Regions from separate parts of the Streptomyces sp. NPDC002057 genome, predicted to be linked through region 3. Evidence: riboswitches for the same ligand, from Rfam matches in the RefSeq annotation. Region 3 holds a riboswitch; each other region holds the start of a gene.
The links. A riboswitch is a leader RNA that binds a small molecule or an ion and turns the genes downstream of it on or off. The one in region 3 is predicted to bind cyclic di-AMP.
Positions count from the first base shown of each region.

Region 1: it holds a riboswitch for cyclic di-AMP, as region 3 does, so the genes downstream of both, ABT129_RS32175 (transglycosylase family protein) here and ABT129_RS07815 (C40 family peptidase) in region 3, are expected to answer to the same signal.
Region 2: it holds a riboswitch for cyclic di-AMP, as region 3 does, so the genes downstream of both, ABT129_RS25900 (M23 family metallopeptidase) here and ABT129_RS07815 (C40 family peptidase) in region 3, are expected to answer to the same signal.
Region 4: it holds a riboswitch for cyclic di-AMP, as region 3 does, so the genes downstream of both, ABT129_RS32590 (LysM peptidoglycan-binding domain-containing protein) here and ABT129_RS07815 (C40 family peptidase) in region 3, are expected to answer to the same signal.

Region 1 is NZ_JBEOXR010000058.1:43,930-51,005, reverse strand. Features, by position in the region: gene ABT129_RS32195 (nucleoside triphosphate pyrophosphohydrolase) at 1-914, shown strand, start outside; gene ABT129_RS32190 (globin domain-containing protein) at 927-2,126, opposite strand; gene ABT129_RS32185 (cytochrome P450 family protein) at 2,236-3,519, shown strand; gene ABT129_RS32180 (transglycosylase family protein) at 3,654-4,751, shown strand; cyclic di-AMP (ydaO/yuaA leader) riboswitch at 5,010-5,184, shown strand; gene ABT129_RS32175 (transglycosylase family protein) at 5,188-5,913, shown strand; gene eno (phosphopyruvate hydratase) at 6,225-7,076, shown strand, end outside.
Region 2 is NZ_JBEOXR010000038.1:30,651-37,726, forward strand. Features, by position in the region: gene ABT129_RS25890 (DUF6126 family protein) at 22-177, shown strand; gene ABT129_RS25895 (tyrosine-protein phosphatase) at 190-1,011, opposite strand; cyclic di-AMP (ydaO/yuaA leader) riboswitch at 1,401-1,560, shown strand; gene ABT129_RS25900 (M23 family metallopeptidase) at 1,565-2,545, shown strand; gene ABT129_RS25905 (SGNH/GDSL hydrolase family protein) at 2,709-3,503, shown strand; gene ABT129_RS25910 (STM4011 family radical SAM protein) at 3,490-4,368, opposite strand; gene ABT129_RS25915 (STM4012 family radical SAM protein) at 4,378-5,712, opposite strand; gene ABT129_RS25920 (STM4013/SEN3800 family hydrolase) at 5,709-6,530, opposite strand; gene ABT129_RS25925 (STM4014 family protein) at 6,542-7,076, opposite strand, start outside.
Region 3 is NZ_JBEOXR010000006.1:156,643-163,718, forward strand. Features, by position in the region: gene ABT129_RS07805 (ClpP family protease) at 1-434, shown strand, start outside; gene ABT129_RS07810 (hypothetical protein) at 442-747, shown strand; cyclic di-AMP (ydaO/yuaA leader) riboswitch at 1,138-1,268, shown strand; gene ABT129_RS07815 (C40 family peptidase) at 1,272-1,748, shown strand; gene ABT129_RS07820 (ATP-binding protein) at 1,816-2,253, opposite strand; gene ABT129_RS07825 (8-amino-7-oxononanoate synthase) at 2,535-3,722, opposite strand; gene bioB (biotin synthase BioB) at 3,866-5,128, shown strand; gene ABT129_RS07835 (adenosylmethionine--8-amino-7-oxononanoate transaminase) at 5,134-6,414, shown strand; gene bioD (dethiobiotin synthase) at 6,435-7,076, shown strand, end outside.
Region 4 is NZ_JBEOXR010000060.1:14,108-21,183, forward strand. Features, by position in the region: gene ABT129_RS32570 (SpoIIE family protein phosphatase) at 1-510, opposite strand, end outside; gene ABT129_RS32575 (alpha/beta fold hydrolase) at 710-1,474, shown strand; gene ABT129_RS32580 (LURP-one-related family protein) at 1,633-2,229, shown strand; gene ABT129_RS32585 (phosphoribosyltransferase family protein) at 2,346-3,635, shown strand; gene ABT129_RS32590 (LysM peptidoglycan-binding domain-containing protein) at 3,629-4,492, opposite strand; cyclic di-AMP (ydaO/yuaA leader) riboswitch at 4,498-4,679, opposite strand; gene ABT129_RS32595 (DUF6197 family protein) at 5,025-5,666, shown strand; gene ABT129_RS32600 (phosphocholine-specific phospholipase C) at 5,741-7,076, opposite strand, start outside.

The DNA.
Region 1 (7,076 bases), on a different contig from region 3:
TGGCGCCCGGACTGCTGTCCTGGCCCGCCTGGCAGGCGCTGCACGGCGCGGACCGGGTGCTCTGCCCCGACGAGCACCACCCCCAACTGCCGTACCTGACCGAGGCCGGGGTCGCCGTCGAGCACCTCCGGCCCACCGCGGAGGAGCTCGTCGAGGCCTGCGCCGGGGGCCGGACCGTCCTGCTGCTCCCCTCCGGCGAGGGCGACCGCGCGCTGACCGACGGCCTCGCGCGGCTCGCCGGCTCGGGCCGCCTCACGATGCCCGACCTGGAGCTGCTGCCCGGCTCGTACGACCTGCCCGGCGCCCGGCTCCTCGACCTCGTGCAGATCATGGACCGCATCCGGCGCGAGTGCCCGTGGTCCTCGCGGCAGACCCACCGGGCGCTCGTGAAGTACGGCGTCGAGGAGGCGTACGAACTCGTCGAGGCGATCGAGGACGGTGACCGGGACGCGCTCCGCGAGGAGCTCGGTGACGTCCTGCTGCAGGTCGTCTTCCACGCCCGGATCGCCGAGGAGGACCCGGAGGAGCCGTTCTCCGTGGACGACGTCGCGGGGGCCCTCGTCGAGAAGCTGATCCACCGCCACCCGCACGTCTTCGGGGACGCGACCGCCGAGACGCCCGAAGAGGTCAAGGCGCACTGGTCGCGGACGAAGGCGATCGAGAAGCAGCGGGAGTCCGTCACCGACGGCGTGCCGCTCGGACAGCCGGGTCTCGCGCTCGCCGCGAAGCTGGGCGGCCGGGTCCGTGCGGAGGGGCTCGCCGTGCCCCTGCCGGCCGGTGAGGGCATCGGGTACGAGCTGCTCGGCCTCGCCGTGCGGGCGGAGGCGGAGGGTGTGGACCCGGAGGCGGCGCTGCGCGCGGCGGCCCGGACGTACCGGGACGCGATCCGCTCGGCGGAGGGCGTGAAGGTCTGACGGGGGGCGTGGTCACCGCTCGCGCGGTGCGCGGGCCCCGGGGTTGTGCCAGAGCGGGGCGGGCGGGCCCAGGAGGCGTTCGGCCGCGGTGTTCGGGCGGACGGTGAACCGGCCCACGGGCTGCAGGGTGTCGTGGAGGATCCGGTCCGGATCGGTGCCGAGCTCCACCAGCGCCTCGGTGACCTCCGTCAGGAAGCCGGGCGGCCCGGCGAGGTAGACGTCGTGCGAGGCCCAGTGGACACAGGCCCGCAGCGCCTGGAGGAGCCGCTCGGTCGCCTGGTCCCTGCGGTGCCCGGGCGCGGACGTGATGTAGGTGACGCTCAGGCCCGGGATCCGTTTCCGCAGCTCCTCGGCGTCCCGCCGCCCGTACAGGTACTCCTTCGCGCGCGCCACGACGAACAGCCGGCCCGTCAGCTCCGGCTCGGTCTCCGCCGCCTCCGCGAGGAGGGCCCGCACCGGCGCCCATCCGGTGCCCGCGCATATATAGGTGCGGAGTCCGCCCGGCTCCGTGCGCGCGGTGAGGGCGCCGCCGGGGGCGCTGAGCCGCAGGGTCTCGCCGGGTCCCGTCTCCTCGACGAGCGCCGTGCTCATCGCCCCGCCCCGGATCCGGCTCACGTGCAGCTCGACCGTGCCGTCCGGGCGGGGCGCGTCGGCGAGGGAGTAGGTGCGCCAGACGCGGGGGACGCGCAGCGAGCTGACGCTGACGTACTGGCCGGGGAGGAAGGGGAAGGGCTGCCGGGGCCGCAGGGTGAGGACGGCCAGGTCCTCGCCGAACCTCTCGTGGCGGACGACGTCCGCGTCCCACCAGGCCGGCTCCCCGGCCCCGGAGGCCTCCTCGGCGCCCGCCAGCATCAGATCGGTGACGTGCCCGTACGCCTCGGTCCAGGCCTTCTCCGCCTCCAGGTTCCAGGCGGAGCCGGAGGCGTACGCGAAGGCGGCGATCAGGCTCGCCCCCACGGCCGCGTAGAGCGCGGGGGAGGCGAGGAACTTGCGGTGGTCGCGGCCCAGCTGCCCCAGGTAGACGGCGAGCCCCGGATCCTCCAGATGGGTCACCACGTGCGTGAGCGCGGCGAAGAGCCGGTCCCGCTGGGGCCGCATGTCCTCGGGGAACAGCTCGCGCACGGCCGGGTTGTGCCAGAAGAGATGCGAGTAGAAGAAGGTGACGGCGTGTTCGGCCCGCCTCTCGACGACCGCGAACGTGCTTCTGAGCATCTGAGGATCCACCGGCAAGAATCTAGGGCACCACCCCCCTCCGTGATCACAGGATCTCCACACACCTCACCTTCGAAGTGGTCTCCGGGCCGCCCTGTACGGTCGGGGGGTGAGCACAGCCCCCGGCACCGGCCCCGCCCCGGACCCCTCCCCTTCGCCCGCTCCCACCCTCTTCACCTGGGAGTTCGCCACCGATCCGTACCCCGCGTACGCGTGGCTGCGGGAGCACGCGCCGGTGCACCGGACGACGCTGCCGAGCGGGGTCGAGGCCTGGCTCGTGACCCGGTACGCGGACGCCCGGCAGGCCCTCGCCGACCAACGGCTCTCCAAGAACCCGGCGCACCACGACGAGTCCCCGCACGCCAGGGGCAAGACGGGCATTCCGGGCGAGCGCAAGGCCGAGCTGATGACCCATCTGCTCAACATCGACCCGCCCGACCACACCCGCCTGCGGCGGCTCGTGTCGAAGGCCTTCACCCCGCGCCGGGTCGCCGAGTTCACCCCGCGCGTGCAGGAGCTCACCGACCGGCTCATCGACGCGTTCGTGGAGAAGGGGAGCGCCGACCTCATCCACGAGTTCGCCTTCCCGCTGCCCATCTACGCCATCTGCGACCTGCTCGGCGTCCCCGAGGAGGACCAGGACGACTTCCGCGACTGGGCCGGGATGATGATCCGGCACGGCGGGGGGCCGCGCGGCGGGGTCGCCCGGTCGGTCAAGAAGATGCGCGGCTACCTCGCCGAGCTGATCCACCGCAAGCGCGAGGAACCCGGGGACGACCTCATCTCGGGGCTCATCAAGGCCTCCGACCACGGTGAGCACCTCACCGAGAACGAGGCCGCCGCCATGGCCTTCATCCTGCTCTTCGCGGGCTTCGAGACGACCGTCAACCTCATCGGCAACGGCATGTACCAGCTGCTCCGCCACCCCGGCCAGCGCGAGCTGCTGCAGGGCTCGATCGCGGCGGGGGAGACCGGGCTCCTGGAGACCGGGATCGAGGAGCTGCTGCGGTACGACGGGCCCGTGGAGATGGCCACCTGGCGGTACGCCACGCAGTCGTTGACCGTCGGCGGGCAGGAGATCCCGGCGGGGGACCCGGTGCTCGTGGTGCTCGCCGCCGCCGACCGGGACCCGGAGCGGTTCGACGGGCCGGACACCCTCGACCTCGCGCGGCGCGACAACCAGCACCTCGGGTACGGGCACGGCATCCACTACTGCCTGGGCGCACCGCTCGCCCGCCTGGAGGGACAGACCGCGCTCGCCACCCTGCTGACTCGCCTCCCGGACCTGCGACTTGCCGCCGATCCGGCCGAACTGCGCTGGCGCGGCGGGCTCATCATGCGGGGATTGCGCACGCTTCCGGTGGAGTTCTCCCCTTCCGTACGGGTCCACTGAACTGACGTGGCGTCAGAAATGTGATCTTCACGTGATCGCGGGTCCATCGACTTGTGATGAGTGTTCGAATGCGGCTACGTTTCGCCGCAGTCTCAGCCGTCACGAGTCACATCCGTCACGCGAAAGGCGCATCTATGCGTTCCGGGAACGGACGACACCGTCGCCCCCGTCAGGCCCCCGCCATCGTCGTCGCCGCGGGCGTGACCGGATCCGCCATGGCGCTGCCTCTGCTCGCCACCGGATCCGCGTCCGCCGCCGACGCCGCCACCTGGGACCGGGTCGCCGAGTGCGAGTCCGGCGGCCAGTGGAGTGCCAACTTCGGCAACGGCATGTACGGCGGCCTCCAGTTCACCCAGGACAGCTGGGAGCGCAACGGCGGCCTCGCCTACGCCCCCAGCCCCGACCTGGCCAGCCGCGGCCAGCAGATCGCCGTGGCCGAGAAGGCCCTCGCCAAGGGCAGCACCGAGTGGGCCACCTGCGCGCCGATCGCCGGCCTGAAGAACGACGGGAAGGCCACCGGGGTGAACCCGGGCCCCACGTCCGTCCCGACGACCCCGGCCGCCGTCCCGGAGTCGAGCTGGAACACGGGGCTCCCGGAGGCCTCCACGGGCTCCAAGGGCTCCACGGAGGCCGGCGAGGCCGCCGAGGCCCCGCGGAAGACCACCGGGCCGGTCTCCCCGACCGCACCCGTCTCGCCCACGGCGCCCGCCACGTCCGCCCCGCCGACCGCGCCCGTCACGCCGACCGCGCCGGTGAGCCCCACCGCTCCGACGGACTCGGCCGACCCCTCCGCGCCGACCGCCCCCACCACCCCGGGTACGCCCGATACGTCCGTTACGCCCGGTACGCCGGAAGGTGACGAGACGTCGGCCACGCCCGGCACCGGCAAGCACCGGGGTGACGCGGCTCCGGATGAAACCGACAAGAAGGACAGTGTCACCGAATCCGGTAGACATGCCTCGGGCAAGGACAAGTTGGCGGAAGAGCCCGAGGCGACCCCCGTGACCGACGAAGCGACGAACAAGGACGCAACGGACAGTCAGGGCACTTCGGACGCGTACACCGTGCGGCCGGGCGACAGCCTGTCCGACATTGCACAGGAGAACGAACTCCCCGGAGGCTGGACCGCCCTCTACGACGCCAACCGGCGGACCGTGGGCGTCGATCCGGACCTCATCCTGCCTGGTCAGAGCCTCGACCTGACGAACGGTTCGCCCGCGCCGGCGGTGTGATTCGGGGTCAAATGTCCGGTTCTGGGCAAGTGAGACATGGGTCTCTTCGCCCCAACTGGCGTGTCACGTCCGCGAAGTTTGCTTTCGTCACCTCTCACCTGCGCAAACACCCCCCGCCGGAAGGCAAGGAGGGGCGATATTTCCGCAATACGCCTCTTTGAACTTCCGGTGGGTCTGTGTCTACGGTCGTCACCGCTCGCCACCGCGGGCCCCGTCGACCGAAACGCCGAATCCTGCCGTCGGCCGATGGGAACAGTCGTCGCGTAAGCGCCGAAGGCAGGAGTGGGGGACCCAAGGTAAGTGCCGGTCCCGGCCGTTGAGACAGACGGCCGACGATCGGCTTGGGGTGAAGCCGCGTGCTAGGACACGCGGCCGGGCAACTCTTCCGGCCCGAACCCGACAGCTCACCTCACAGGCGTCGGTGAGGAGAATCTCCATGCTGTTTTCCGGTAAGGGCAAACACCGCCGTCCCTCCAAGGCCACCCAGGTCGTCACGCTCGTCGGCGTCACCGGTGTCGCCGTCGCCGCCCCGCTGATGACCGCGGGCACCGCCTCGGCCGCCACGGCCTCCGAGTGGGACCGCGTCGCCCAGTGCGAGTCCGGCGGCAACTGGTCCATCAACACGGGCAACGGCTACTACGGCGGCCTGCAGTTCTCGGCCTCCACCTGGGCCGCGTACGGCGGCACCGCCTACGCCTCGACCGCCAACCAGGCGTCGAAGTCCCAGCAGATCGCCATCGCCGAGAAGGTCCTCGCGGGCCAGGGCAAGGGCGCGTGGCCGAGCTGCGGCGTGGGCCTCTCCGGTGCCTCGTACGACGGCGGCGCCGCCGAGAGCACCCCGAAGCAGGACACCCAGCAGCCGCAGCAGGAGCGGAAGGCCGAGCAGCCGACCACCCGCAGCGAGCAGCGTCAGGCCCCGAAGAAGGCGACGCAGCAGCAGGCCGCGCCGAAGGCCGCCGCCAAGAAGACCGTCACCACGCCGACCGGCGAGACGGTCAAGAAGGGTGACGGCGAGTACAAGGTCGCCACCGGCGACACCCTCAGCAAGATCGCTCAGGCGCAGGGCGTCAAGGGCGGCTGGGCCAAGCTCTTCGAGCTGAACAAGGACGTCGTCGAGAACGCCGACCTGATCTACCCGGGCCAGCAGCTCCACCTGAAGTGAGCCCGGCGGTCCGTGTGAGTCCGGCGGCTCACGCGGCCCCCACGACCCTCCCGCGGTGACCACCCCGACCCGGCGCGCCCTTCCCCCGTGCGCGCCGGGCCGGGGTTCCCCCGTTTCGGGAGGACCTGACGGTTACCGCCCAGTAGATTCGGGGCCCTTCGTCCCCAGATGCATGCCCTTGGGTCCTTTTTCGTCCCAGGGGGCGGGCGCCCGGCTGGCCGGAGCCCCCGAGCCGGTTAGGCTCTTGTCGCAAGGCCGAGCGACCCTGCACCGGTCATGCGTCACATCCAGCGTCACATCCCAAAAAGGAGATGCTCGTGCCGTCCATCGACGTCGTCGTAGCCCGGGAAATCCTGGACTCCCGAGGCAACCCCACGGTCGAGGTCGAGGTCGGCCTCGACGACGGCAGCACCGGCCGTGCTGCTGTTCCGTCCGGCGCCTCCACCGGTGCGTTCGAGGCCATCGAGCTTCGCGACGGTGACCCGAACCGCTACCAGGGCAAGGGTGTCGAGAAGGCCGTCCTCGCCGTCATCGAGCAGATCGGCCCGGAGCTCGTCGGCTACGACGCCACCGAGCAGCGCCTGATCGACCAGGCCATGTTCGACCTGGACGCCACCGAGAACAAGGGCTCCCTCGGCGCCAACGCCATCCTCGGCGTCTCGCTCGCCGTCGCGCACGCCGCCTCCGAGGCCTCGGACCTGCCGCTCTTCCGCTACCTCGGCGGCCCGAACGCGCACCTGCTGCCCGTTCCGATGATGAACATCCTCAACGGTGGGTCGCACGCCGACTCCAACGTGGACATCCAGGAGTTCATGATCGCCCCGATCGGCGCGGAGTCCTTCTCCGAGGCCCTTCGCTGGGGTGCCGAGATCTACCACACGCTCAAGGGCGTGCTGAAGCGCAAGGGCCTCTCCACCGGCCTCGGCGACGAGGGCGGCTTCGCCCCGAACCTGGAGTCGAACCGCGCCGCCCTCGACCTCATCCTCGAGGCCATCAAGGAGGCCGGCTACGCGCCGGGCACCGACGTCGCGCTCGCGCTCGACGTGGCGGCGTCCGAGTTCTACAAGGACGGCAAGTACGAGTTCGAGGGCAAGTCCCGCTCGGCCGCCGAGATGACCGAGTACTACGAGGAGCTCGTCTCCGCGTACCCGATGGTCTCCATC
Region 2 (7,076 bases), on a different contig from region 3:
CTTCGACAGAAAAGGACCGAGATGTCCGAGAAGTCACGACCTGTCACCGGCGAGGAGCGCGAGGAAGGCAAGTTCCCCAAGGGGCTGGTCCTCCGCCTCTTCGCGTACCTGGTCGCCGGGCACCTCTTCGCCGGCTTCCTCTACCTGCTCTTCATGCTGGGCGGGCAGAACCAGTAGCGCGGCGCGGGCTCACGCCTCCGTGAGCAGGCGCTCCCGCAGGCGCTCGCGGGTCTCCGGGGCCAGCTTCAGGCCCTCCGTGAGGTAGGCGTCCACCGAACCCCAGGTCGCCTCGATCATCTCGAAGGCGCCCCGCAGGTACTCCACCCGCGCGTCGAACAGCGGGCTCAGCAGCTCCATCACCTCGGGCGACATCGCGTCCGCGTCGGTGGAGCTGCGGCGCACCTTGTAGCGGCGGTGCGGGTCGTTCGACTTCACGTAGTCCGCCTCGATCGCCTCCCGCTCGACCCCGACGGCGAGCAGGGTGATCGCTATGGAGAGCCCGGCGCGGTCCTTTCCGGCCGCGCAGTGCATCAGCGCGGGGAGGCTGTCCTCCGCCAGGGAGTGCAGGATCCGGCTGTGCTCCGCGGTCCGCTCGACCACCATCTTCCGGTACGAGTCGGACATTCGGGCCGCGGCCTTGCCCTCGCCGAGGATCTCCCGCAGCTGCTCGATGTCGCCGTCGCGGACCAGCTTCCAGAACTCCTTGCCGTCGGCCGGGTCGTTGAGCGGTATGTTCACGTTCCGCACGCCGGGCAGGTCCACGTCAGGACCCTCGATCTTCCGGTCCGCCAGGTTCCGGTAGTCGAAGACGGTGTGCAGTCCCAGCGAGTCGAGGAAGGTGACGTCCTCCTCGGTGGCGTGGGCGAGGTGGCCGCTGCGGTAGAGACGGCCGGGGCGCACGGCGCGCCCGTCCGTCGTCGGCAGGCCGCCCACGTCCCGGAAGTTGCGGACCTCGGCGAGCTCGGGCTCGGTCGCTTCGGCGGGCGGGACCTGCGGCAGCTGCTGCGTCACGGATGCTCCTGATGATCGACGTTCGGGTGCCCCGACACGAGGTCGGTTCCAGGGGCAATCATCCAGCCGGGACGGTGTCGGCGCACCCCCCTGGACGGGAATGGGTGATCTGTCCGAATTGAGGCCTTGCGTATAACGCGCCCTGGTTGCAGGCGAGATGAGCCGCGGCGCGTGAGCAGGGTCATAGAAGTGACGGATCGTGGCCGGAGGCCCGGGGCAATTGCCGTACGGAAAAAGGAAATCGAAGGACCGTCATCGACGGAGGGTGACCGGAATTCCGGGCGGAGGAGCGGGTGGGGAAAGCCGGCGGAAATCAGTGGCTTGTTCGTGCCGACCCCGCTCGTCTAGCGTCACCGTCAATCCGGTCGGACCGCCGAATCCTGCCACCGTCCGGAATTCCACCCATCCCATGCGTGGCAGGAGCGGGGGACCCAGGAAGTACGCCGGTCCCGCGAAGCAGGACGGCTTGGGGTGAAGCCGCGTGGACACGCGGCCGGGCATCTCCAGTCCGAACCCGACAGCTCACCTCGCAGGCGCCGGAGAGGAATTCGCCATGCCCGCGAAGGGTAAGCACCGCCGTACCAAGTCCAACCCCCTGACCCGCGGAATCGTCGCCGCCGGTACGGGAGGCGCCGTCGTCGCCCTCCCGCTCCTCGGCGCCACCGGGGCCCACGCCGCCACCCCGGCCGCCGTTCCCGGACAGGCCGTCACGGCCGCCGCCCAGGTGAAGGCCTCCGCCGCCGTCCAGGCCGCGCCCACCGCCAAGGCCAAGCCGAAGACGTACTCCGTCGTGAGCGGCGACTACCTGTCGAAGATCGCCGAGGAGCACCACCTCACCGGCGGCTGGCAGAAGCTCTACGCGGACAACCGCCAGGTCGTCGGCGAGAACCCCTCGCTCATCCTGCCCGGCATGAAGCTCACGCTCGGCGCGAAGAGCAAGGCCCCGGCCGCCGCGCCGAAGAGCGCCGCGCCCGAGGCCGCCCCGAAGGCCTCGGCCAAGAACAACGACGAGGCCCCCCGCGCCTCGCGCGGCGGCGAGCGCTCCGCCGCCCCGGCCGCGAGCACGGAGTCCTCGAACTCCACCGCGCCGTCCTCGGGCTCCTCCACCTCCGGCGCCTCGACCTCCGCGTCCGGCTGGGTCGCCCCGGTCGGCGGCGGCGTCTCCACCCCGTACCGCGCCTCCGGCTCCATGTGGTCCTCCGGCTACCACACCGGTGCCGACTTCATCGCCTCCTCCGGCACCACCGTCCGCGCCGTCGGCGCGGGCACGGTCGTCTCGGCCGGCTGGAGCGGTTCGTACGGCAACGAGGTCGTCATCCAGCACGCCGACGGCAACTACTCGCAGTACGCCCACCTCTCCTCGCTCTCCGTCTCGTCCGGCCAGACCGTCACCGGCGGCCAGCAGATCGGCCTCTCCGGTTCCACCGGCAACTCCACCGGCCCGCACCTGCACTTCGAGATCCGTACCTCGCCGAGCTACGGCTCCGACGTCGACCCGCTGGCCTACCTGCGCCAGCACGGCGTCTCCATCTGACGCACACCCGTCACCCGAGTGGCCCGGCACCCCGTGCCGGGCCATCGGCGTGCCCGAGGTCTATTCCGGCTTGGCAAATTCTTTATCGGTGGCATATGTCACCCAGCGTCAACCCCTCCTTACGGTCGCGTAGGTCACATCCGAAAGGGAAGGATGTGCTCCCGTGGCAGACGATTCGAGATCAAGAGACAAGAACGCATTCGGGTCGTACGCGGCGATCGGTGACAGTTTCACGGAGGGCGTCGGAGACCCCGGGCCCGCCGGGACGTACGTCGGCTGGGCGGACCGCTTCGCGGTGCTGCTCGCCGACCAGCTGCCGGAGCACGACGCCTTCCGCTACGCCAACCTGGCCGTACGCGGGCGCCTCCTCGACCAGATCGTGGCGGAACAGGTCCCCCGGGCGAAGGAACTCGCCCCCGACCTGGTGACCTTCTGCGCGGGCGGGAACGACATCATCCGCCCCGGCACGGACCCCGACGACGTCGCCGAGCGCTTCGAGCGCGCCGTCGCCGAACTGACCTCAGCCGTCGGCACCGTGATGGTGACCACCGGCTTCGACACCCGTGACGTACCCGTGCTCAGGCACCTGCGCGGCAAGATCGCCACGTACACCGCCCACGTCCGGGCCATCGCCGACCGCTACGACTGCCCGGTCCTCGACCTGTGGTCCCTCAGGTCCGTCCAGGACCGGCGGGCCTGGGACAACGACCGGCTGCACCTCTCGGCCGAGGGACACACCCGGGTGGCCCTGCGCGCCGCCCAGGTCCTCGGCCTGCCGGTGCCCGCCGACCCGGACCAGGCGTGGCCGCCGGTTCCGCCGCGCGGCACGCTGGAGGTGCGCCGCGACGACATCAACTGGGCCAAGGAGTACCTCGTGCCCTGGATCGGGCGCCGGCTCCGGGGCGAGAGCTCCGGCGACCACGTCGAGGCCAAGCGCCCCGACCTCATGCCCCTGTAGCCCCGGGGGAGGCCGGCGGGGGCACGACGGCGGGGATCCGCTCCAGGACCCCGCCGGCGAACACGTCGTACAGCGGCAGCGTCTCCAGATGGACGTAGCCGATGTGGCAGTCGCAGACGCCGAGCGGACAGGCGCGGGGCCGCAGGGCGGCGCGGTAGGAACCGTCGTACAGGTTCCCGAGCTCGGCCTTGACGAAGTGGCAGCGCCGCACCGTCCCCTCGCCGTCCACCGAGATCACCGACTCGCCGGTCCGGCAGGGCAGCCCCGCCGAGCGGTGCGGACGGCGGCTGTACGGGAAGAGCGGGTCGATCCCCGTCCACCCCGCGGCCTCCGCGTCGGTGTACGTGTGCCCCTCCGCCGCGTTCACCCAGAGGTAGACGTGCGGCGGCAGCGCGGCCCGCAGCCTTCGGGCGTGCCCGGCGTGCTCGGGGAGCCCGACCACGCCGACGCTGAAGCGGACGCCCCGCTCCGTCAGCTCCCCGCACTTCGCGAGGAAGCGCTCGTACGGCGTCTGCCCCGGGTGGTACGTGCACCAGAGCGCCACCGTCTCCGGGTCCGCCTCGGCGAGCCAGTCGGTCCGGCAGCTCAGATTGGTCTGGATCGCCACCCGCTCGACGTGCGGGAGCCGGGACAGCTCGACGATCGCCCGCCGGTACCAGGAGCGGACCAGGCCCTCGCCCCACGGGGTGAAGAGGATCCGCAGCCGGTCGCCGGTCTGCCCGGCGGCCCAGCCGGTGAACCGTTCGAGCGCGGCCCGGTCGGCCCGCAGCTGCTCCCGGCTGTCCCGGCGCTTGGCGAACGGGCAGTACGGGCAGTCGAAGTCGCAGGAGGAGAGCGGCCCGCGGTAGAGCAGGGTCAGGTCCATGGCCGCCCGCTACTTCGGCTCGTACGCGGCCATCGCGGCCCGCACCGAGGGGGAGAACAGCTCGGGGCCGAGACCGTCCGAGTGGGCGAGCCCCTCCGGCGACAGTCTCAGGAGCCCTCCCGCCGCCTCCCCGTCCAGCCAGCCGAGGGCCTCGAACCGGCCCAGCTCCTCCGCGAAGTCGGCGAACGGAGAGGAACCGAACCGCTCCTCGTACTCCGCGAGAGGCATGCCCCCGGCCTGGAGCAGCGACTGCAGCAGATGGCGGCGGCGGGCCTCCCCGGCGTCGACCCACCGGCCGACCTCGGCGCGCGAGAAGTCCGCGGTCTCCGTGTACGCGTCGATGATCGAGCGGATCTCCCGCATGTCGACCGCGTAGTCGAAGGAGTAGTGGAGGGCCGAGGTGTACGAGCGGGCCCCGCAGCCCAGTCCGATCATCCCGTCCGTCTGGCAGGCGTGGTCGTCCGGGCCCAGCGGCGCCGCGTCCGCCCGGCGGAACATCCGCATCGACACCTGCTCGTACCCGTGGGAGAGGAGATGGTCACGGCCGTACCGGTACAGGCGCAGCCGCTGCTCGTCCCACGCGCGGTCGGCGCCGGGGGAGATCCGGCCGAGGCCGGTGAGCGGCCGGACGTACAGCGGATAGAGGTACAGCTCCTCGGGGCGCCAGGCGAGGGCGGCGTCGAGCGAGGAGCGCCAGGTCTCCTCCGTCTGCCCGTCGATCCCGTAGATCAGGTCGATGTTCAAGACGGGGACGCCGGTGTCCCTGATCCGGCCGAGGGCCGACTCGACGTCCGCGCGGCGCTGCGGCCGGACGGCGGCGCGCGCCTCGGCCTCCACGAAGCTCTGCACCCCGATGCTGAGACGGGTCGCGCCCCGCTCGGCGAGCACGGCGAGGCGGTCGGCGGTCGCCGTCGCGGGCGAGGTCTCCACGGAGAGCGGCACCGCCCGCAGGTCCACCCCCGTCCGCCGCTCGGCGATGTCGCAGAGCCGCTCCAGCTCGGCGGCGGTGAGGAAGGTGGGCGTGCCGCCGCCGAACGCGGCCGTCGCGAACCGCACGGGGTCGCTCTCCCCGAGGGCCTCGCGCACGGCCGCGGCCTGGCGGTCGAGGGCGTCGAGGTAGCGGGTGGTCAGCTCGTCGGGGGCGCCGATCCGGGTGAAGAGGTTGCAGAAGCCGCAGCGGACCTCGCAGAACGGTATGTGCGCGTAGAGGGAGAGCGCGTCCTTCGGCTCGCCCCGCCAGAGGGCGGCCAGCTCCGGACGCTCGGGCAGCCTCCGGTACGCCGTCTTGTGCGGGTAGGCGTAGACGTAGCTCCGGTACGGGCGCGAGGTGGCGTCGTCGCTCATGCCGCGGCCTCCCGCTCCGGGCCCGCCAGCTCGAACTGCGCGTACGGGACGGTCCACACGACCTCGTGGCCGAGCCGGTGACCGGTGTGGCCGTCCTCCCCGTACGCCGTGCCGTGGTCGGAACAGACGATCGCGAAACACGGGCGGCGGCTGCTCATCGCGGCGAAGAGCCGGCCGATGTGGCGGTCGACGTAGGTGAGGGCGGCCGCGTGGGTCTCCCGGGAGTCACCCGCCTCGCGGGTGGCGCCCGGCAGATGGAACCAGTTGGGCTGGTGGAGCGCGGACACGTTGACGAAGAGGAAGAGCCGCCGCTCGTGGGGGAGTCCGGCGACGACCTCCTCGGCGCGGGTGACCTGGGACTCGAAGGAGGTCGGGGAGGCGACGCCGAAGGAGGGCTCCCAGTGGCTCTCCTGGAACAGGCCGGGGAGCACGGTGCCCAGGGGCGGCTGCCGGTTGAAGAAGCCGACTCCGCCGACGCAGACCGTGCGGTAGCCCTCGCCCGCGAGGGCGGACACGAAGTCCGGGGTGTCGTGGACGTAGGTGCCGTCGGCGGTGGTCTCGCTGCCCGCGAAACGCGCCGCGAAGAGGCGCGGGTGCGGACCGGGGGCGGCCGGGGTCGGCAGGAATCCGGCGAACATGGCCTGGTGGGAGGCGTAGGTGAAGCTGCCGGGCGCGTGCCGGCGCTCCCAGCCACCGGCGGGCAGATGACGGGCCAGGTTCGGCAGGCGGCCGGCGGCCGCGAGCTCCACGGCCACGTCGTACCGCAGCGTGTCGAGGGTGACCAGGAGCAGATCGTGGCTGCCGACGATCCTGTTCATGTCGGGCTGGTTCACGTGGTGCTCGTTCCTGTGGTGCGGGTGGTGCGGGTGGTGCGAGTGGGGCGGTCGGGGCCGCTGTCGGCGGGACGGTCGGGTCCGGTGGCGGGGTCGGGTCGGGCGGTGCGGTGGGGTCGGGCGGCGGCGGCACCGCGCGGGCCCGGGAAGTGGGCGGCGACCTGGGCCGCGTAGGTGTCGAGGCCCTCGGCGCCGCTGCCGGGCAGGCCCGTCAGCCCCGGCAGCAGATCCCCGAAGGCGTTCACCTCGCCCACCGCGAACCGGCGCCAGCCCGAGGAGGGCAACAGGTCGACGCCCACGCACCGGGTGCCGGGGTACGCGGCGGCGGCCCGCTCGCACACGTCGAGCGCGTCCGTCCACCGCCCGCCGGCCGCGGCGACAGCGGCGCGGGCCGCGTCCAGATCGCCGCGGGCGCCGCCCAGGTGCAGATTGGTCATGGGGGAGCGGCTGGTGCGGAGCACGGCGTGGGTGGCCCGCCCGTCGACCACCACCACCCGCAGATCGGCCGCCCGGCCGTCCTGGGAGGCCTTG
Region 3 (7,076 bases):
CGCTCTACCTCAACTCCCCCGGCGGCTCCGTCGACGCGATGACCGCGATCTACGACACGATGCGCTCGCTCCACTGCGACGTGGGGACCACCTGCCTGGGCCAGGCCGCGTCCACCGCCGCCGTCCTGCTCGCCGCCGGCACCCCCGGCAAGCGCATGATGCTGCCCGGCGCCCGCGTCACCCTCCAGCAGCCGTCCATGGACGAGCCGCTCCGGGGACAGCCCAGCGACCTCGACCTCCGGGCGCGCGAACTGCTCCGGCTCCGCTCGCTGGTGGCCCGGCTGCTCGCCGAGGACACGGGCCGGGACCGGGACCGGATCGACGCCGACCTCGACCGCCTCACGGTCCTGGACGCGCCGGCGGCCCGCGCGTACGGCCTGGTGGACCATGTGATCGCCGGCCGCGGCACGGCCGCCGACGGCCCGGCGCGGTGAGCGTGCCGTGGTCCCCGAGCTGCCGCCGCTGCCCGCCCTGACCCGGGCCGAGGGTGAACTCGTCGACGCCTACCTCGAAGTGGTCGACCTCCTTGGGAAGATCAATCCATCCAGGGGTGCGCATACCTATGGCGCCCTGCGCGCGGCCCAGGCCCTGGTGGGGCGTGCCGAGGCACTGCGCGAGGCCCTGACGCTCATGCATGAGCGGGGCGAGAGCGAGGTGCACGCGGACACGCTCGCGCGCGCCCTGCGGGTGCTCGACGGCGAGCGCAGAAGTGGCCGCGTCACCGTCCCGCGAGCCCGGGCGAGTTGACATTCCGGCGCGTCGTGTCCAGGTCCGGACGGCCGACGCGCACCGCAGAATCGCTCCCCCGTTCGGCGTAGTCGACGAGTCGACATATGTGCGGGGTGAGTTGCGCAACAGGTGTACACATCTAGCGGAATCGGGCGTTCCATCGCTGGTGCGGGGCTCGTCGGCCAAACCTCCGAAGATCACAAAGGCTGTCTGTCCACCTGAATGGATCAGTCGTGAGGAGCCTCACATATCGCCGTTTCAGCTCGGATTTCGACCCTGGTGTGGGTCAAGATCCCTGTCGACGACAAGCCCCCGCCACCGCGGCGGGGCGGTCCGGGCGGACGCCGAGTCCTGCCGCTGTCCCGGACGTCTGGTCGACAGGAGTGGATCGGCAGGAGTGGAGGACCCGATTTTTACGGGACGAACGCGCTGTTTCGGCGGCGGGTCCGTTCCTTGGGGTGAAGCCGCGTCAGCGGCCGGGCATCTTCGCCAGCCCGAACCCGACAGGTCATCCTTCGCAGGCGGCTGACGAAGGGTTGCGCATGACTGCGCAGATGCATGTCCCGTCCCTGCTGTCCCGGGCCGGAGCCGTCTCGGCTCTCACCCTCGCCGCCGTCGGCGGCACGCTGTTCGCACCCGGTGCGGCATCGGAGGCCCAGGCAGCGACCACACACGCGAACAAGGCACTGAGCGTCGCCGCGGCAAAGAAGGGAGCTCCGTACCGGTACGGGAGCACCGGACCCTCCAGGTTCGACTGCTCCGGTCTGACGCTCTACGCGTACAAGAAGGCGGGCAAGTCGCTGCCCCGCACCGCGCAGCAGCAGTACAACAAGACCCGGCACATCTCCGCCTCCAGCAGGCAGAAGGGGGACCTGGTCTTCTTCCACTCCGGTGGAAGCGTCTACCACGTGGGCATCTACGCCGGCAGCGGGAAGATCTGGCACTCGCCCAAGAGGGGATCCTGGGTGAAGCTCGACAAGATCTGGTCGTCGAAGGTCTACTACGGCCGCGTCCGCTGATCAGGCGGTAGCGGTCCGTTCGTGAGGGGTGCGGTGGCACCGCCGCACCCCCTCACGCGTCCCCCGGCTAACAGCTGGGGACCGGGGCCGCGCACCACGGGACCGTGATCCAGACCGTCTTGCCGCCGTCCTCGGTCGGCGTGACGGAGAGGCGGCCACCGGCCTCCGCCGCCAGGACACGGATGATGACCATGCCCCGGCCGTTGTCCTGCTGGACCGCCGCCGGAAGGCGTCGCGGCCTGCGGGGGTGGCTGTCGGTGACGCCGATGTGGAGCCGCTCCTCGCGCTCCAGACGGACCTCGACCGTGAACGTGGGCGACTGGCCGAGGGTGTGGAGCACGGCATTGGTGGCCAGTTCGGAGACCACCAGGCGGATCGAGTCCGCGAGGTCCGCGGCGTCGTCGAGGCCCCAGCCGGCCAGGACCTCCGCGACGAACCGCCGGGCCGTGGGGACCGAGGCGGGGTCGCTCGGCAGCGTGACGGATGCTTCCTGGTGATCTGCCATGGCGACGCTGTCCCTTTCCCGCCGGGGCGGCTGCCCCGGATTGCGCTTCGCGTCAGAGTGCCACCGATCGTGCCGCGCCGGGCGGCGTTCCACCAAGATATGTCCCTATCTGTCGCTCGAAGCGGTGAACTCTGCTGCCCGGGAACGCTCTTGGGCCGCACGGGACGATCGAGGGAGCGGGCGGGCCCGCGGGGCGTGCGCGCAGGGGTGGCCGTGCGGGCGGCCGCACAGGGGGCCGCGCGGGCGGACGTGCGGGGCGGTCAGTGACCGCCCCGTTCCCGTCATCCCCGCCGGGCGGCGGGCGCGGTGCGCAGGATCGTCTCCACCGCGTGCTCGATCTGCGCGTCCGTCAGGTCGGCACGCGCCGTCAGACGCAGCCGCGAGATGCCGTCGGGGACGGACGGCGGCCGGAAGCAGCCGACCACCAGACCCTGCTCCCTGCAGTCCGCCGCCCAGCGCAGGGCCGCCTCCGGGGAGGGGGCGCGCACCGAGACGACGGCCGCGTCGGGGCGGGCGGCGGTGAGGCCCGCCTCCGTGAGCAGCCGGTGGAGCGTGGTCGCGACGGTCCGGGCCCGCCCGGCGAGGCCCGGCTCGGCCACGAGCAGGCGCAGGCTCGCGAGCGCGCCGCCCGCGGCGGCCGGCGCGAGGCCGGTGTCGAAGATGAAGGTGCGGGCCGCGTTCACCAGGTGCTCGATCACCCGGGCGGGGCCGAGGACGGCGCCGCCCTGGCTGCCCAGGGACTTGGAGAGGGTCAGGGTGGCGACGACGTCCTCGTCGCCCGCGAGCCCGGCCTCGTGGAGGGCGCCCCGGCCCCCGTCGCCGAGGACGCCGAGGCCGTGGGCGTCGTCGACGACGAGTCCGGCGCCGTGCGCGCGGCAGGCGGCGGCGAGCTCGGGCAGCGGGGCCTTGTCGCCGTCGACGGAGAAGACGGAGTCGCTGACGACGAGGGCCCGCCGTCCGGGGTGCGCGTCGAGGGTCTTGCGCACGGCCTCGGGGTCGGTGTGCGGCACCACGGCGGTCTCGGCGCGCGCGAGGCGGCAGCCGTCGACGATGGAGGCGTGGTTGGAGGCGTCGGAGACGACGAGGGAGTCCCGGCCGCCGAGCGCGGTGAGCGCCGCCAGGTTGGCGGTGTAGCCGGAGGAGAAGACGAGGGCCGCCTCGAAACCGCAGAACTCGGCGAGTTCCCGCTCCAGGCGGGTGTGCAGCCGGGTGGTGCCGGTGACGAGCCGGGAGCCGGTGGAGCCGGCGCCCCAGCGCCTGGCCGCCTCGGCCGCCGCCTCGGTGACCTCCGTGCGGCGGGTGAGGCCGAGGTAGTCGTTGCTCGCCAGGTCGAGGAGCTCGGACTCGGCGGCCCGGGGGCGCAGCGTGCGGACGAGACCGGCGTCGGCCCGGCGGCGTGCCTCGGCGTCGGTCCAGTCGAACGCGGTACGGCGCGGGCCCGCGGCCCGCACGTCGTCGGCCTGTGGCATGCGGCGATCCTTTTGTAGGCAGCGCACAGACCCTAACCGGATGATGCCGAGGTCGGGATGTGGTCATCCACACACCTCCATCGGAGGCGTTTGTTCGGATCCTCCTTGGCCCGGGGGTGCGTGGTAGGCAAGGATCAGCGGTTATGGACCTGCTGAACACGCTCGTGGAGAAGGGGCTGCGGCGCGAGCTGCCGACCCGCGAAGAAGCGCTCGCCGTCCTGGCGACGTCCGACGACGAACTGCTCGATGTGGTGGCGGCGGCCGGCAAGGTGCGCCGTCAGTGGTTCGGGCGCCGGGTGAAGCTCAACTACCTGGTGAACCTGAAGTCGGGGCTGTGCCCCGAGGACTGCTCGTACTGCTCGCAGCGGCTCGGCTCCAAGGCCGAGATCCTCAAGTACACCTGGCTGAAGCCGGACGAGGCCTCCCAGGCCGCCGCGGCGGGTGTCGCGGGCGGGGCCAAGCGGGTCTGTCTGGTGGCGAGCGGCCGCGGTCCGACGGACCGGGACGTCGAGCGGGTCGGCAGGACCATCGAGGCCATCAAGGAGCAGAACGAGGGCGTCGAGGTCTGTGCCTGCCTGGGGCTGCTCTCGGACGGCCAGGCGGAGCGGCTGCGGGACGCCGGCGCCGACGCGTACAACCACAACCTGAACACGTCCGAGGCGACGTACGAGGGGATCACCAAGACCCACACGTACGCCGACCGGGTGGACACCGTGCAGAAGGCGCACGCCGCCGGTCTGTCGGCCTGCTCGGGCCTGATCGCGGGCATGGGCGAGACGGACGAGGACCTCGTCGACGTCGTCTACGCGCTGCGCGAGCTGGACTCCGACTCGGTGCCGGTCAACTTCCTCATCCCCTTCGAGGGGACGCCGCTCGCCAAGGAGTGGAACCTCACCCCGCAGCGCTGCCTGCGGATCCTGGCGATGGTGCGGTTCGTCTGCCCCGACGTCGAGGTCCGGATCGCCGGCGGCCGCGAGGTGCACCTGCGGTCGATGCAGCCGCTGGCGCTGAACATCGCGAACTCGATCTTCCTCGGCGACTACCTGACCAGCGAGGGCCAGGCCGGTCAGGCCGACCTGGACATGATCGCGGACGCGGGCTTCGAGGTGGAGGGCGCGGGCACGACCACGCTGCCGAAGCACCGCGCGGACGCGCTCGCCGCGGCCGGTGCGACGGGCGGCTGCGGCTCCGGTGCGACGGCGGGCTGCGGCTCGCACGGGTCGGACGAGGGCGCGGGCTGCGGTTCGCACGCGGAGGCCGGCGGGGGCTGCGGTCCCTGCGGCGGTCACGCGGTGCCCGCGCCGGCCGAGGCCCCGGAGGCCGAAGCCGGACCGAACCAGGCGCGTACGGACCTGGTCGCGGTGCGACGCCGGGGCGCCGGTACGGACCTGGCCCCCAACGCGTGACGGCCGTGCGCACCGACGAACTCATCGCCCTGGACCGGGCCCACGTCTGGCACCCGTACGGCCCCATGCCGGGCCGTACGGACCCGCTGGTCGTGGAGTCCGCCTCCGGTGTACGGCTCCGGCTCGCCGAACCCTCCGAGGGACAGGGTGAGTTGATCGACGGCATGTCCTCCTGGTGGTCGGCGGTCCACGGCTACAACCACCCGGTGCTCAACGAGGCGGTCCGCGATCAGCTGGGCCGGATGAGCCACGTCATGTTCGGCGGGCTCACCCACGAGCCCGCCGTGCGGCTCGCCGCCCGGCTCGTCGAGATCACCCCCGAGCCGCTCCGACACGTCTTCCTGAGCGACTCGGGCTCCGTCTCCGTCGAGGTCGCGGTCAAGATGTGCCTGCAGTACTGGCGCTCGCTCGGCCGCCCCGGGAAGCAGCGGATGTTCACCTGGCGCGGCGGGTACCACGGAGACACCTGGCAGCCGATGTCGGTGTGCGACCCGGACGGCGGGATGCACGAGCTGTGGGCGGGGGTGCTCCAGCCGCAGGTCTTCGTGGACGCCCCGCCGGCCACGTACGAGGAGTCCTACGCGGAGCTGCTGCGGAGCTCGATCGCGGAGCACGCGCACGAACTGGCCGCGGTGATCGTGGAGCCGGTGGTGCAGGGCGCGGGCGGCATGCGCTTCCACGCCCCGGAGTACCTGCGGGTGCTGCGCGAGGCCTGCGACGCGCACGACGTGCTGCTCGTGTTCGACGAGATCGCCACCGGATTCGGCCGTACGGGCACGCTGTTCGCCGCCGACCAGGCGGGCGTCTCCCCCGATGTGATGTGCCTGGGCAAGGCGCTGACGGGCGGCTACCTGTCGATGGCGGCGACGCTCTGCACGAGCCGGGTCGCCGACGGGATCTCGCGGGGCGAGGTCCCGGTGCTCGCGCACGGGCCGACCTTCATGGGCAACCCGCTGGCGTCGGCGGTGGCCTGCGCCTCGATCGACCTGCTGCTCTCGCAGGACTGGCAGGTCGAGGTCAAGCGGATCGAGGCGGGACTGCGGGAGGGTCTCGCCCCCGCCGCCGAACTGCCCGGCGTCCGCGAGGTGCGGGTGCTCGGCGCGATCGGTGTCGTCCAGCTCGACCACCCGGTCGACATGGCGGCGGCGACACGGGCCGCCGTCCGGGAGGGCGTGTGGGTACGCCCGTTCCGCGACCTCATCTACACGATGCCGCCGTACGTGACGGGCGACGAGGACCTGGCCCGGATCTGCGCCGCGGTACGCGCGGCGGCGGCCGCGGGCTGACCGGAAGAGCGAGGACAGCAGTGGGAATCATCGTCGTCAGCGGTACGGGCACGGAGATCGGCAAGACGGTCGTGACCGCGGCGGTGGCCGCCGTGGCCACGGCCGCGGGCCGGTCGGTCGCCGTGCTGAAGCCGGCGCAGACGGGTGTCGGCCCCGAGGAGCGCGGGGACGCGGACGAGGTCGTCCGGCTCTCGGGCGCGGCGGGCTCCGCCGAACTCGGCCGATTCCCGGAGCCGCTGGCCCCGGGCACGGCGGCCCGGCGGGCCGGGCTCGCCCCGGTCGGCCCCGGCGAGGTCGCCGAGGCGGCCAGGAAGCTGGCCGCCGCGTACGACCTGGTCCTCGTGGAGGGAGCGGGCGGGCTGCTCGTCCGCTTCGACGAGGAGGGCGGCACGCTCGCGGACGCGGCGGCGCTGCTCGGCGCGCCGGTCCTGGTGGTCGTCCCGGCCGGTCTGGGGACGCTCAACTCGACGACCCTGACGGCGGAGGCGCTGCGGGCGCGCGGGATCGAGCAGCTCGGTGTGGTGGTCGGCAGCTGGCCGGACGCGCCGGACCTGGCGATGCGCTGCAACCTGGCGGACCTGCCGGAGGCGGCGGGCGCGCCGCTCCTCGGGGCCGTACCGGAGGGGTCGGGGGCGCTGGACCCGGCGGAGTTCCGGGCGGCG
Region 4 (7,076 bases), on a different contig from region 3:
CCCACCGAGGCGGAGCGCCTCCCGGGTCATCCGGTTCCGGTCGCGCGCGTCCACCGGGACCCCCGGAGTCGGAGCCCGCAGCGCCACGAGCACCCCGTAGCGCTCGCGGCCGGCGACCACCGGCGCGTACAGCGAGGCGAAGGGGAACGGCAGGCTCGCCACCAGCTGCGGGAAGGACCGCATCGCCTCCTCGACGTCGGCGAGGTGGACGGGCTGCCCCGAGCGGTGCACCTCCGCCACGGGGAACGGCCGGTTCGTGTGCATCCGCCACCAGGGGCGCATCAGGGGGCCCGGCAGCCCCACGAGGACCGCGAGCCGCAGCAGCCCGGGGGTTCCCGAGCGCAGGTACACCCCGCCCGCGTACCCCCCGACCTCCTCCACCGCCCGCAGCGCGGACTCCGCGAGCGCCCACGTCAGCGCGCCCGAAGCGAGGCCGTCGACGGTTCCCTTCCCGGACGGACGCCCGGTACCGTCCGCCGGTCCGGGGCCGTACGAGCCGTGCGAGGTCACACAGCAAGGATGCCCCTGACGGGAACGGCCCCGCATCCCGACCCGACGGCCCTCCGCCTTTCTCCGCCGGTCCCCGCGCCGACGAAGATCTCTCCCCCGTCCGACGACGGTGTTGACCGCACGCGTCCGCGCCGTCACACTCGGTCGTCGTCCGGTGTCGCGCGTGCGTGGCGCCATCACCACATGACCAGGGAGCACGATGACGGGCCGGGTTCTTCCGTACGACGTACAAGGCGACGGCCCCCGGCGGGCCCTCGTGCTGCACAACTGGTTCGGCGACCGCACCAGCTTCGCCCCGCTGCGCGCCCATCTGGACGACACCACCGGCTCCTACGCCTTCGTCGACTGCCGTGGCTACGGCGAGGCCGTCGACCACCCGGGGGCCTACACGATGGAGGAGGTCGCGGCCGACGCGCTCGCCGTCGCCGACGACCTCGGCTGGGACTCCTTCTCCGTGATCGGCCACTCGATGGGCGGCAAGGCCGCCCAGCTGATGCTCCTCGACGCCCCCGAACGCGTCCGGTCGATCATCGGCATCTCGCCCGTCTCGGCGGCCGGCTTCCCCCTCGACGGCGACACCTGGGAACTCTTCGCCGGCGCCGCCGAGGAACCCGCCAACCGGCGGGCCATCATCGACAACACCACCGGCGGCAGGTACGACGACTCCTGGCTGAGCACGCTCGTCGATCGCTCCGTCGGCCGCTCCTCGGCCACCGCCTTCCGCGCCTACCTGGACTCCTGGTCGCGCACCGACTTCCACGAGCGCGTCCGTGACAACCCCGCCCCCGTGCTGCTCGTCGTCGGCGCCCACGACCCCGCGCTCGGCGCCGAGGCGATGGAGGCCACCTGGCTGCGCTGGTACCCCAACGCGCGCCTCGAAGTCCTCAAGGACGCCGGTCACTACGCGCCCGAGGAGACCCCGCAGGCCCTCGCCGAGGCCATCGAGGCCTTCCTGGCCGCCTGACGGCGGCTTCGGCCGGGTCGCCGTATCTCATCCGAACGTCGTCGGCGGCGACGACTTTCGAGGACAGCGGTGCGGCCCCCCGCCGCCGGATCATCGTGCTCACGACCTCAGGGGGCGGTCCTTCGACGGACCGCCCACGACCGGCAGGAGCACGTTCGATGGGCCTCGCGCAGACGCAGCACCGCTTTCTCGTCCGGCAGAAGGTGACGCTCATGGCCAACCGCTACCTGGTGCACACCGTCGGCCCGGACGGGGAGGAGGCCGAACTCGTGGCCTTCGCCCACCAGAAGAGGATGGCGCTGAAGGAGCAGTTCACCTTCTACACCGACGAGTCCCAGCGCCAGGTCCTCTTCACCGTCAAGGCCCGCCAGGTCATCGACCTCGGCGCGACCTACGACGTGCACGGCGCCTCCGGCTCCCGGCTGGGCGCCTTCCGCAAGAACTTCGGCGCCTCCCTGCTGCGCAGCACCTGGCACCTGAGCCGGGAGGGAGCCGCGGGGGAGACGACCGGTCAGGAGCGGAGCGAGCTGCTCGCGCTGCTTCGCCGCGCCTGGGAGTTCCTGCCCTTCACCGACCTGCTCCCCTTCATCGTGCCGTACCACTTCGACTTCACCGACGAGGAGCGGACCGTCATGACCGTCGACAAGATCTTCGGTCTGCGCGACCGGTACGTGCTCGACATAGCCGACCCGGAGCTCGACCGGCGTCTCGCGATAGCCCAGGCCGTCGCCCTGGACGCCCTGCAGTCCCGCTGACCTCCGCTCCACCCGACCGCCGCGGGAGAGGCGACCTACCCTGGAGAGGCGGGCAGGGGACAGGACACGCCGTCCCGCCCTCGTCCGGAGCCGTGCGTGCGGATGGGCGGTGGGCCATGTTCTTCAGCGATCGCACCGACGCGGGTCGGCAGCTGGCCGGCCTGCTCGATCGCCTCAAGGGCCATGACGTCGTGGTTCTCGGCCTGCCCCGGGGCGGGGTGCCGGTGGCCGCCGAGGTCGCGGACGCCCTGGACGCCCCGCTCGACATCTGCCTCGTGCGGAAGCTGGGCGTGCCCCGGCAGCCCGAACTCGCGATGGGCGCGCTCGGCGAGGGCGGTGTGCGGGTGCTGAACGAGCGGGTGCTGCGGGAGTCCGGGGTGACCGAGCGGGATCTCGCCGAGGTCGAGCGGCGCGAGCACGTCGAACTCGAACAGCGGACCCGCCGCTACCGGGGCGGCAGACCGTCCGTCCCGGTGGAGGGCCGGACGGTCCTCGTCGTCGACGACGGTCTGGCCACCGGTGCCACGGCACTCGCCGCGTGCCGGGTGGTCCGTGCCAAGGGTGCCGCGCGGATCGTGCTGGCCGTCCCGGTCGCGCCACGGGGCTGGACGGCCAGGCTCGGCGGCGAGGCCGACGAGACCGTGAGCGTCCACGCGCCGGAGCGGTTCTTCGCGATCGGACAGTTCTACCGGGACTTCTCACAGACCGCCGACGCCGAGGTCGTCGCCTGTCTGGACCGGAACCGGGCCGCGCACGACCCGGTCGTCCAGGACTCGGACGTACGGATCCCCACGGCCGCCGGAGTGACGCTCGCCGGGCGGCTCGCCGTGCCCGAGGGAGCCCTCGGCATCGTCCTGTTCGCCCACGGCAGCGGCAGCGGCCGGCACAGTCCCCGCAACCGGGCGGTCGCGGCGGCGCTCAACCGGGCGGGACTCGGCACCCTCCTGTTCGACCTGCTCACCGAGGCGGAGGCGGTCGACCGGGCGCATGTCTTCGACACCCCGCTGCTCGCCGGCCGGCTCACCGACGCGACGGAGTGGCTGGCCGGGCGCCCGGAGAGCGAGGGCCTTCCGCTGGGATACTTCGGGGCGAGTACGGGAGCCGCCGCCGCGCTGTGGGCGGCGGGCGATCCCGCGTCCCCGGTGACCGCCGTCGTCTCACGCGGCGGCCGGCCGGACCTCGCGGCCGACCGTCTGGCCCGGGTCCGGGCTCCCACGCTCCTGGTGGTGGGAGGCCGGGACACGCCGGTCCTGGACCTCAACCGGCGGGCCGGCTCCCTGCTGCGCTGCGAGAGCCGGCTGGCCGTCGTCGACGGCGCCACGCACCTCTTCGAGGAGCCGGGCGCCCTGGAGGAGGTGGCGAAACTCGCCACCTCCTGGTTCAGCGGGCACTTCCGGGGTCAGTAGGCCCCGTTGACCTGGTCCATCGAGCCGTACTTGTCGGCCGCGTAGTTGCAGGCGGCGGTGATGTTGGCGACCGGGTCGAACGGGTCCATCGACGTGCCGGGCACGTGATAGGCCCGGAAGGTCGGGTCGATCACCTGGAGGAGGCCCTTCGACGGGGTACCGGCCACCGCGTTGGAGTCCCACAGGTTGATGGCCTGCGGGTTGCCCGAGGACTCACGCATGATGTTGCGGTGGATCCCTTCGTAGGAACCGGGGATGCCGTGCTGGGCCATGACGGCGAGCGACTCGCGGATCCAGCCGTCGAGGTTGTTCGCGTACTGGGTGACGGCGACCGGGGCGGCCTGGACGGCACCGGCGGCGGAGGCCCCCGCGCCGGTGGCGGCGGGCGCGGCGGCCCGGCGCTCGGAGCGGCTGGCCCGTTCGGTCGTGGAGGCCTTCTTCGCCTGGGCGGGAGCCGCCTTCGCGGAATCCTTACGAAGCGTCAGTTCAAGACCCGGGTGAATGAGTGACGGATTGTCACCCACCGCGCTCATGTTGGCCCGGTAAAGGCCCTTCCAGCCGCCCTGAATTCCCTTCTTCTTGGCGATCAGGGAAAGCGAGTCGCCGCTCACGACGGTGTAGGTGCGGGCGGCGGCCGGGGCGGCGGGAGCCTTGGCGGCGACCGGGGCCGCGGCAGGAGCGGCGGGGGCGGCGACGGCCCGGGCGGTGAATTCCGGGGCGCCGGAGACGGGGGCGGCGCCGGCCGCCGCGGGGGCGATCAGCGGGAGGGCAAGGGCGACTCCACCTGTGCCGACCAGCGCGAGTCCATGGGAGACGGCGCGGCGTCGGGGGCGGCGGTGCTTACCGTGAGCAGGCATGACGGGATTCCTCTCCGGCGCCTGCGGGGTGAGCTGTCGGGTTCGGACGGGAGATGTCCGGCCGCGCGCACGCGGCTGCACCCCGAGCCGTCCCGGATTCCGGGCCGGCGTATTCGTGGGTCCCCCGCTCCTGCCGTCGGGTGAAAAGGGAGGTATTTCGAGCGGTGGCAGGATTCGGCGATCCGCTCGAATGGAGGTGACCGTAGGCCAGTAATGCGACAGAGAACAAGAGGACCGGAGTCCCGGGCCCGGGAATTGGATCACCGAATTCGATGAATTCAAGATCGAACGCGCCGAAGGCTCCTCGAACTTCCTTGTCCGGCCCGGCCTGCGCGGAGTTCTGCCCCGAGGGCCGTGCCGGGAAAGTGAGTCGCGTCACCAGCGCCCTTATGTCCGAATAGGGCTTTTGGCTACGTAAATTCGGTAGTGGGCGGTAAAGGCCGTATCGAAGAGGTGGACACTCGACCCTAAAAGTCGCAAAACCGACATTCGTCGTGAAAGATGAGGTGACCCCGACCGAGGAGCTGCCCGGATGTCCCCCTCCGCCGCCCTGCTCACCCCCGACGGACTCGACCGCGAGGCCGCCGAGCTCTACGAGAGCGCCGCCTGGCAGCGTGCCGTCACGGACTTGACCACCGCTCCGCCGCCCCTGACTCCGTCGCGGCCCGCGACCGTACTGCCGCCCGCGCCCCCGCCCGACGAGAGCTGGCGGGCTCTGCTCACCGTGCCGGTGGACCGCCTCGTCGCGGACGCGCTCGACGCGCTGCCGCCGGCCCCGCCCTCCGAGCACCGCCTCCCCGGCCGGATCGGGGCCGTCCTGCCCGACCGGCTGCACGCCTGGCGCCGTATCGGCCGTCCGGATCTGCGCCCTTCGGTCCACCTCGGCTACGCGCGCCTCGTCCTGACGGAGTGGGGCTGGCAGAACGCCCCGTACAAGCTGCGCGACGCGCGGGGGGCCCGGTGCGTCTGCGGCGCGCTGCTCGCCGCGCACCGGCTCGGCCACGGCAGCGCCACGACCATGAACGAGGCGGCCGCCTGGATCATGGCCGAGCTCCGGTCGCGGGGCTGGAGCGAGCTGATCGGGCCCTGGAACCGGGCCCCGGGCCGTACGGCCGCGGACGCGGTCGCCCTGCTCGACGCCACGATCCACCGCGCGGCGCACGCGGGCCGCTGACGGCCGTGCCGATGAGCCGGGCGGCCCGGAAGCCGCCCCCGGCTCATCGGCGCGGGACGCCCGCCCGGCGTGCCTCAGCCGGTGACGCTCGCGGCGCCGGTCTCGATGTGGCCGGTGTACCGGCGCGACCAGGTCCCGTCGATGTCGACGACGATCGTGAAGTCGTACCAGCCGTTGTGGAGGGCCACCGCGTTGAAGAAGTCCTCCCGCGTGGAGTTCGCCGGCACCGTGTACGTCCACGGGCCGTCCGTGCGATAGGCGTTCGAGCGGATCGTGAAGGTCACCGGTCCCGCCGAGGTGTTGCTCATCCGGAACCAGAGCGCCGTCCGGCCCGAGCCCGCCTCGGGGGCGAACCGGGCCGCCACCTCGACGGCTCTGCCCGCCTTGGACGCGTCCCCGAGGAAGCGGCGCAGGAAGCGGTTGGGGCCCATCATCGAGATGTCGTACTTCCCCGATCCCGACCCCGTGCCGATGTTGAAGTAGTCGGTCGCCGTGGCGCCCGGGTCGACCGTGTACTGCCAGGCGGCCGTGTCGCGGTGCTGGTGCGGGTGGATCGAGAAGTGGGCCGCCCGCCTGGCCTCCGCTCCCTGGTTCGCCATCGAGAACCAGGCCAGGATCTTCCCCGCGGACCCGAACTCGAAGCGGTCGAGGTTGCCGTTCACCTGGTACGGCAGGGCGCGGGCCGGACGGGTTCCCGACTCCTGCGCGGGCAGGGCGTTGTTCTGCGGGGCCGGGTTCGGCAGCGGTTTGCAGGTGGCCTGGCCGATCACCTTCGCCGTGGACGGAAGGCCGGCCGGCACGCCGTACACGGGGTGGGCGAAGTCGAAGACGCCGGTCAGGTCGCCCGTCACCTTCCGCCGCCAGGCGCTGATGTGGGGGCAGGCGGCCGGGGTGCCGAGCGCGGCCGTCCAGGTCTCCATGAAGCGCAGCACGGAGGTGTGGTCGAAGACCTCGGAGCTCACCCAGCCGCCCCGGGTCCACGGGGACATGACAAGCATCGGGACGCGGAAGCCGAGCCCGATCGGAACGCCGTCGAGGTACTCGCCCGGGGTGCCCGGGGGAGCGACCGGCGGCGGCACGTGGTCGAAGAAGCCGTCGTTCTCGTCGTAGTTGAGGAAGAGCACCGTCGAGTCGAACACCTCGGCGTCGGCCGCCAGGGCGCGGTAGACGAGATCGACGAAGTGCGCGCCGTCCCCGGGCGGCGCGTACGGGTGCTCCGAGAACGCCTCGTTCGCGACCACCCACGAGACCTGCGGCAGGGTGCCCGCGACGACGTCGGCGCGGATGGCCGCGGCGATGTCGTCCGGCGTCGACCCGGTGACCTTGGGGACCGATCCCATCCCTCGGTCGTACAGCGGGTCGCCGGGGCGGGCGTCGGTGAACCTCTTGAAGTACGCGAGGCCGTTGTCG